Regions from separate parts of the Photobacterium carnosum genome, predicted to be linked through region 1. Evidence: riboswitches for the same ligand, from Rfam matches in the RefSeq annotation. Region 1 holds a riboswitch; the other holds the start of a gene.
What was found. A riboswitch is a leader RNA that binds a small molecule or an ion and turns the genes downstream of it on or off. The one in region 1 is predicted to bind thiamine pyrophosphate.

Region 1 (4,432 bases):
TTGTCGATATTCGTCAACTTGAGCCGCTATCGGCATAATAAGGACATAACTATGACAGGCTTTACTCAGCATACAGGATTGGTAGTACCGTTAAATACCGCCAATATTGATACCGATGCCATTATTCCAAAACAGTTTCTTCAAAAAGTAACCCGTACTGGATTTGGACAACATTTATTTCATGACTGGCGCTTTTTAGATGATGGCGGCCAACAACCTAATCCCGATTTTATAATGAATGCCCCTCGCTACCAAGGTGCAACCATTTTACTGGCACGAGAAAACTTCGGCTGTGGATCATCACGTGAACATGCTCCGTGGGCCCTTGCTGATTACGGCATTAAAGTGATGATCGCCCCCAGTTTTGCTGATATTTTTTATGGCAATTCGATCAATAACCAAATGATCCCTGTTCGTCTTACCGATCAACAGGTTAATGAATTATTTGAATTTGTAGAAACAACCGTCGCCGCTGAGATCACCGTTGATCTAAAAGCAATGACAGTAAATGCCAATAACAAACAATATCCATTTGAAATTGACGAATTTCGTCGTCATTGCTTGTTAAACGGATTAGACAACATCGGCTTAACCCTACAACACCAAACCAAAATTGCTGAGTATGAGGCGAATATTCCCACTTATCTTGCTTAGGTCATCTGTTCAATAAAAAACGCCTGTGAGTAAACAGGCGTTGATTTATGACCTCACTCTTTACACTGCAATAAACCCAGCACCATAACGGTCTTGATCATTCTCTTATCTTTATAAACAGGTTATTTATGCGCATAATGTTGAGCTTGTTACTCATTTTCTGGTCACTGAATATTTTCGCAGCACCAAAGGCCAATCTACTGCCTTATTGGCAAGATCAAGTTACCACCAATCAACAGGATATTGATCATCAGCAATGGCAACAGTTATTAAATAAATATCTGGTTGTAGAACCACACCAAACCCTATTTCGTTACAGCGCAGTGACTCCTGCTGATAAACAAAAATTACATACTTACATCTATCAACTGAGCCAGCTTGATCCTCGCCAATATAATCGTAATGTTCAATTTGCTTATTGGGTTAATCTTTATAATGCCCTTACCGTCCAATTGATCCTTGATAATTATCCACTCACCTCAATTACTAAACTCGGTGGTTTTTTCAGTTTTGGTCCATGGGATCAACCCATTGTTACTATCATGAAGAAAACCCTAAGTTTAAATGACATAGAACATCGTATATTACGTCCGATCTGGCGCGATCCTCGTATTCATTATGCGGTCAATTGCGCCAGCTTAGGGTGCCCTGACTTACTACCTCAAGTCTTTGACAGCCATCAGCTTGAGCAGCAACTGAATACTGCCGCCAGCCGTTTTATTAATAGTAATAAAGGGGTACATACCAACTCAAAGCAAACGACCTTATCATCAATTTATGACTGGTATAGCGTTGATTTTGGTAATAGACAGGCTTTATTGCAGCATATAAATCATTATCGACTGCATAAAAAAATCAATGGCAATAACATCAAATTTGATTACAACTGGTTGTTAAATCAGAAGCTATAACTTAACGCTAGTTACGGGTACAATACTCGCGTTCTCATTGGGGAGCCATTAGGCTGAGATTGTTGTTATTATCTTGATTGATATAGCAGAACCCATTGAACCTGAACCAGGTAATGCTGGCGTAGGAATTGAGAAACGCACTGGTATTTCACCACTGCCAATCTGCTATTACAGCATGATACTAAAACCTCTCAAGCCTGTGCCGCTCTCTCTCTTTATTTTGTTTGCAGGATGCTGACATCAGGAGCGCATAGTGAAAATCCGTTATACACTTTTACCGTTAATATCAATGTCGTTACTCTCAAGTAACGTTTTTGCCGCCGATAACACCCTTAATGTTTATACCTACAGCTCGTTTTCATCAGAGTGGGGACCGGGGCCGATCATCAAAAAAGCCTTTGAAGCCCAATGTGACGGTTGCAAGGTTAACTTTGTTTCGTTAGAAGATGGCGTTTCTATTTTAAATAGAGTCCGTTTAGAAGGTAACAGCAGTAAAGCTGATATTCTGTTAGGGCTTGATAACAACCTCATGACCGAAGCCAAAAAAACGGGGTTATTAGCCAAGCAACATGTTGATCTTAGTAAACTTACCCTTCCAAAAGGCTGGCACGACGATACCTTTATTCCTTATGATTACGGCTACTTTGCGTTTGTTTATGACAGCACCAAATTACCCCACCCACCCACCAGTTTAAAAGCGCTAGTTAACGATCAAAACATCAGTGTGATCTACCAAGATCCGCGCACATCAACCCCCGGTCAAGGGCTGATGTTATGGATAAAATCAGTGTACGGTGATAAAGCGACTGCCGCATGGCAACAACTTGCTAAACACACAGTAACGGTAACAAAGGGCTGGTCAGAAGCTTACAGCATGTTCCTTGATGGTGAAGCCGATATGGTGTTGTCATACACCACCTCACCGGCTTATCACATTATGGAAGAGCACAAAAACCAGTATAAAGCGGCTAACTTTAAAGAAGGCCATTACATGCAAGTTGAAGTCGCAGCCAAAATGAAAAACAGCCCGCATCCTAAACTGGCTGATCAGTTTATGCAGTTCATTGTCAGTGATGGTTTTCAATCTCAAATTGCGACCCACAACTGGATGTACCCTGTCACCAAACAACCACTGCCCGCCGCATTTAATCAATTAACGATGCCAGATAAAGCATTAGAATTTAGTGCTGATGAAGTGGCTCACAAGCGTAAAGCATGGATTCGAGAATGGCAGCAAGCGCTGACCCAATAATGGCATACCGCTGTGAATAAACGTGTAACTCAATTATTGCCCGGACTATTAAGTGTCGGGCTTATTCTATTACTGGTGATCGCCGCGATCACCAGCCTTATACTTCATGCTGGACAATGGCAACTGAGTAGCTTATGGCATGATCCTTATCTACGTCATGTGACGCGATTTAGTTTTTACCAAGCCTTGCTGTCTACTTTACTCAGTATTGTGCCTGCAATTGCGATTGCTTACGCACTATCACGACGCAATTTTATAGGTAAACAACTGTTATTACGTTTGTTTGCTATGACGCTAGTGATGCCTGTATTAGTGGCGGTGTTTGGCTTATTAGCGATCTACGGTAAAAGCGGCATCATTAGTCATGGATTAAGCTGGCTCGGATTACCCCGACTCAATATTTATGGTTTAAGCGGCATTTTGCTGGCGCATGTCTTTCTCAACTTACCATTAGCCGTGCGATTTTTACTCCAAAGTTTAGAATCAATCCCTCATGAACAGCACCAATTAGCCACCCATTTAGGCATTACTGGTTGGCATAAATTTAAACTTGTCGCTTGGCCTCGACTACGCCAACAATTACCCCATGTAGCCGGGCTTATTTTCATGCTGTGCTTTACCAGTTTTGCGGTGATCATGTCACTGGGTGGCGGCCCTAAATCAACCACCATTGAACTTGCGATTTACCAAGCAATTCGCTACGACTTCGATCTTGCAACTGGTGCGATTTTAGCGCTATGGCAAATGTTACTTTGTGGCGGATTAGTGTTACTGAGCCATCGCTTTGCCAAACCATTAGCAACCTTTAGTGCCTCTGTGGGTAAAAATGTGGTTAATTATCAAGATAATTGGCGGGCAAAATGGTGGGATTGGAGTTGGATCGTGGCTGCAATATTACTGGTGATCCCACCAATTATTGCCGTTTTTGTTGCTGGGTTAAACCGTCAATTACCGCAGTTATTACAACAACCTGCACTGTGGCATGCAGTCGCTAATTCACTTGAAATTGCGGTCATGGCATGTAGCTTAGCGGTTGTTTTGGGGGTGATGATCTTACTCGCGAGTCGACAATTACGCTTAAATAAACAACGTTTGAGTGCCGATAGTATTGAAATGATCGGCACCATTATTTTAGTTACTCCAGGGCTAGTGTTAAGTACCGGTATTTTCTTATTACTGCGTCAATATACCGATGCCTATGGCGCTGCTTTTTGGGTTGTGGTGGGAGTTAATGCTTTAATGGCACTGCCTTATGTGATCAAAACCCTTAGCCAACCAATGCTGCATATTGCTCAACAATACAATATGTTATGTCATAGTTTAGGCATGCGTGGTTGGTCTCGATTACGACTTGTAGAATGGCGAGCACTGCGTAAGCCTATCGCACAGTCATTGGCTATCAGCTTGGTATTGTCGCTGGGTGATCTCGGTGCAATTGCTTTGTTCGGTAGTCAAGATTTTCAAACATTACCGCTGTATTTATTCCAATTAATGGGTAGCTATCGCATGGATGGTGCTGCTGTGGCTGCATTATTATTGTTATTACTCAGCTTAGGTTTATTCAGCGCAATTGAATATTGCTTCCAGCCTCGGCGAACCAAAGGCAAACACCATG
Region 2 (4,432 bases), on a different contig from region 1:
CCGTTCTTGGGCAATAATAATCGGACCATGATTAGGGTTAACAAACCAATCGAGCATTAGGCTTATTTTAGTGAGTTTTTGGGGGGCGGTTGTCGCATCTGCGCTGACCGAGAAGCCAAACAGCATCAACATTGTTGTGGTAATTAACAAAATACGTTTCACAATAGATCCTTTAAAGAGTGAGTCTAAAAATAGGTATTAGGTAAAGCATTAGCCTGTTACAACCGTTGCCATGGAATAAAGCGCTTTAATAATTTATCGGTAATGAAATACAGTGATATTGATAATAATGACAAAATAAACAGCGCGGCAAACATTTCATCAATCATCATCCGTGCATTGGCTTGGAGCATTAAATAACCTAAGCCTTTGCTCGCACCCACCCATTCGCCAGCGACTGCACCAATCGGCGCGATAACTACCGCAACTCGAATGCCAGAAGCAAGGGCAGGTAAGGCCGCAGGAAAACGAATATATCTAAGTTGCTGCCATTTGGTCGCGCCCATCGTGGCGGATAACTCAAGGTAACCGGTGGGGGTATTACGTAAGCCGTCATAACAACAAGTGGTGACGGGGAAAAAGATAATTAACGCTGCCATTACCACTTTGGATCCCATACCGTAGCCTAACCACAGCATTAATACCGGAGCGATGGCAAATACAGGGATGGCTTGACTGGCAATCAGTAACGGTAATAACCACTGTTTAACGGGCTTAAACAGCAGCATTTGTAAGGCAAAAAATAGCCCTAATGATAAACCGAGTATTAGCCCAAGGATGATCTCTTGAGCTGTGACCCAAGTGTTACTTAGCAATACGTCATAACGTGTTATTAACCGCTGCGCGACATCAAGCGGTGGCGGTAAAATAAAGCTTGGTAAGTTGAATGCCACCACCGTCAGTTGCCATAATCCGAGTAGCACACTAATACTGATCAGTAATCGTATCGGTGTTGCAAGTTCATGCTGTCGGTGCCGCTGTTGATGGGGCGATGTGGTGGTTAAACGGGTAATATCAGTCATGATCGTGTGCCAATATGTCAAAAATACGTTGCTGGTGGCTGGCTGATTCAGCATCAAAGCGCCGTGGTGGCAATGTTGGCGGCAACGATAATGCCGTCGCGAAAGCGGGTTCGCCTTGCAAAATATACAGCTGATCACTTAATCGAATCGCTTCTTGAGGATCATGGGTAATCAATACTACAGTTTTATGCTTGAGTAACTTTACAAACAGATCTTGAAGGCGATAGCGAGTGACGGCATCCAATGCTGAAAACGGTTCATCCATTAATACAATTGGTTGATCTTGTAACAGCGTTCTTGCGAGGGCGACTCGTTGGCGCATACCGCCCGATAATTGTTGTGGTAGTAGTTGATGTTTATCTGCTAAACCAACGTGTTCTAATAATGTCATTGCCCGTTGTTTTAGATTGGGTGTTGAGTTGTGATGACCGAACTTACTGCTAATACAAACATTTTCTAACACCGTTAACCAAGGTAATAACAGATCTTGTTGTGCCATATAAGCCACTCGCCCCGTTAAAGGCTGATTGTCTGAAATTGTCAGTTGACCTTGCCACTCGGTACTTTCGTTGAGTAATCCGGCTAAGAACTTGATCAGGGTGCTTTTACCACAGCCACTTTTACCGACCAGACAAGTCCATTTATTAGCGGCAATAGTCAGATTAAGGTTCTCAATTACCGCCTTATTTGTATTTGAACGGGGGCTTGAGTGATAGCGTAAACTGCCATTAGTTATGGTAATTTCCAGATCAACGCACATGGTGATGACCTGCAAAGAAGTGATTTACTGGGCCGTGACCATGACCAACATTGAGTTCATCGGCGGCGGTTATGGCGGCGGTAATGTAGCGTTTAGCCAAGGTAGTTGCCGTTGTAAGATCATTGCCTTGAGCTAAATAAGATGCGATAGCCGCAGATAGGGTACAGCCTGTGCCGTGGGTGTTGTTGGTGTTAATGCGAGGTGTTGTCAGTTCAATAACGTCAGTGGCGAGAATGAGTAAATCAGTGCTATCACTACTTTGTTCTAAATGCCCACCTTTGAGTAACACTGCATGAGGATTAATATCTCGTAACGCACCGATCATCGCTTGCATATCAGCCAGTGATTGTGGAATGTCTAAACCTGTTAATGCAGCGGCTTCTGGTAGGTTAGGGGTAATAATATCAGCCAGTGGCAGTAATTCTGTTTTGAGGGTAGTAATGGCATGTTGTTGTAATAACACATCACCGCTGGTGGCAACCATCACCGGATCAATGACTAAAAACTTAGGTTGGTAATGACGAATTTTAGCAGCAACCAGTTGAATAATATCACTGTCGGCGAGCATGCCAATTTTCACGGCTTGAATATTGAGGTCACTGAATACGGCGTCCAGCTGTTGCTCAACCATATCAAGAGGAATGGCGAATATGCCGCTAACACCTTGAGTATTCTGGGCGGTAATCGCCGTAATAACCGAGCAAGCATAACTGCCTGTTGCTGAAATGGCTTTAATATCGGCTTGAATGCCTGCGCCGCCGCCACTGTCTGATCCTGCAATCGTTAATACAATAGGAGTAGTTGTGTGATGCGATGATGGGTTGTGTGACATATTTCATTCCTTACGCGCTAGCATCAGGAACAAGTTATCAAGCGGGGAAGTGTAAACTGCGGTATGAGAGTGTGCAGTTGACTTAGCTTGCATCTATTAACGTTGGTAATCCGTTGATAGTTAGTTCCCTCCGCCAGTGTTAACTGGTTCAGGTTCAACGGGTCCCACCATTACAGTGATCTCAGCTTAACGCCCCCCGACTAATGGCAATTATCCTAATTCAGAATAATTGAATTGTCACTCTATTTTATTAAGAAATAACACGTTACAAACATTACGCGAGATTGTTAATAAATAATAGATTAAATTGGTGAAGGTTTTATTGTTGTGATGGGGTGTGATTTTTTATGTATTAGCGACCGTCATTTTTCAATTGTTCCTCCACTATGCTCCTATGTTCATTCTTTCAGATAACCCATACACCCAAACAACAGCCGTCATTCCCTACAGTGAATGCCCGCGAGGGCGATAGGGAATCTACTTGCCGCGTGTTGAGTTTTTAAAATAAAGATATGGCTGTCTTATGTTCTGTTGGTCCTATATTCTGCTTCCGATTTTGTGATTATTATCGGGATTAACAATTAAAAATGTATCTGATTTATAATGATTTTTATATTATTGCAAGATAAATACGGGCGCGTGTTCAAAGAACAAATTCGGGCAAGTTGTTAATATAATAAGTTGTTATATGTTAATTCGTTATAGTTCTTTGCTATATTTTAGAGATCAAGGATGAAACTATGTTTACATTAATAAAAAATGCTTTAATTCCATTAAATGTGGCTGAGCATGTAATTGATAATTATATTTTTGATAAAGTTATTCCTATTATTGGTAGTGTTGTTTATTGTGATTTCATAATTTCTGGCTCTCTTATTCAACATTCAGGTATTTACATTGGGTGTGATGAAATTGTTCATTTAAATAGTAAAGGTGTTGTGGAAAAAGTTTCTTCAGATGAGTTTCTATCTGGTTTGGGTGGATTAATGTGTGGTTCAAGTATTTATGTTTCTTGTGATGGAGTTAATCCTGTAGGGTGTGATTATATTTCCTCTGTTGCAGAATCACATGTTGGTAATGTATATAATTATGGATTGTTAAAGTTTAATTGCCATCAGTTTGTGTCTGGATGTATTTTGGGATTAGTTATAGATCCTGATGATATGGAGGCTATAGATTTTATTCATAGTACTTTAACTGGTGTGAAAACTAATGCTAGATTTAACATGGATAGTAATAATTGGAGAGTATGGGATAGATAATATAACAAAGTCCATTAAATTGGACTTCAAACACGCGGCATTCTCACTTCGCTCAAGTATAGCCGTGTGTTTTTCGCCGTTTATGGCAGCGTTATGCAGTTTTTATGAAAGGGAATATTGTGGAAAAAATAGTTTATTTCTTACCTTTGGTGCGTTTAGTTAGCGTTGTTTTTGTGACTTTAGGGGTTACGATTGCTGTAATGACGTTTATTACAAATCGTATAGACAAAAGAGATGAAAAGGTTCATAAAAAATCATCATTTTATTTAGAGCGCTGTGAAGATGCACTTAAAGAACTGTGGAAGAATTTCACTAAGACTCAACTTGATGAGATTGGTAACTATACTATTGTAGAAATACTTAATAGCTATGATGAACTAAAAAAGAAGATAACAGTTGAAGAGCATAAACACGCACTTAATTTGACAGAATCTCGTTATATTAATTTAATATATAACGTTATTTCACAAGCAGATCTTAAATATGTTGTTGGCTTGGATATCGATGTTTTAAATATGGATTTTGATGATGTATATAAAGAAATAAAAATAATAGC

Region 2: another riboswitch for thiamine pyrophosphate. It lies ahead of thiD (bifunctional hydroxymethylpyrimidine kinase/phosphomethylpyrimidine kinase); the one in region 1 lies ahead of thiB (thiamine ABC transporter substrate binding subunit).

What each region holds. Positions count from the first base shown of each region.
Region 1 covers NZ_WMDN01000013.1:73,993-78,424, forward strand. The annotation lists gene leuC (3-isopropylmalate dehydratase large subunit) at 1-38, shown strand, start outside; gene leuD (3-isopropylmalate dehydratase small subunit) at 52-654, shown strand; gene GLP24_RS13060 (DUF547 domain-containing protein) at 783-1,565, shown strand; TPP riboswitch at 1,594-1,710, shown strand; gene thiB (thiamine ABC transporter substrate binding subunit) at 1,855-2,817, shown strand; gene thiP (thiamine/thiamine pyrophosphate ABC transporter permease ThiP) at 2,830-4,432, shown strand, end outside; gene thiQ (thiamine ABC transporter ATP-binding protein) at 4,430-4,432, shown strand, end outside.
Region 2 covers NZ_WMDN01000001.1:156,545-160,976, reverse strand. The annotation lists gene GLP24_RS00700 (ABC transporter substrate-binding protein) at 1-126, opposite strand, end outside; partial or broken gene GLP24_RS00695 (ABC transporter permease) at 219-944, opposite strand; gene GLP24_RS00690 (ABC transporter ATP-binding protein) at 1,015-1,782, opposite strand; gene thiD (bifunctional hydroxymethylpyrimidine kinase/phosphomethylpyrimidine kinase) at 1,772-2,614, opposite strand; TPP riboswitch at 2,723-2,823, opposite strand; gene GLP24_RS00680 (lecithin retinol acyltransferase family protein) at 3,355-3,876, shown strand; gene GLP24_RS00675 (hypothetical protein) at 3,981-4,432, shown strand, end outside.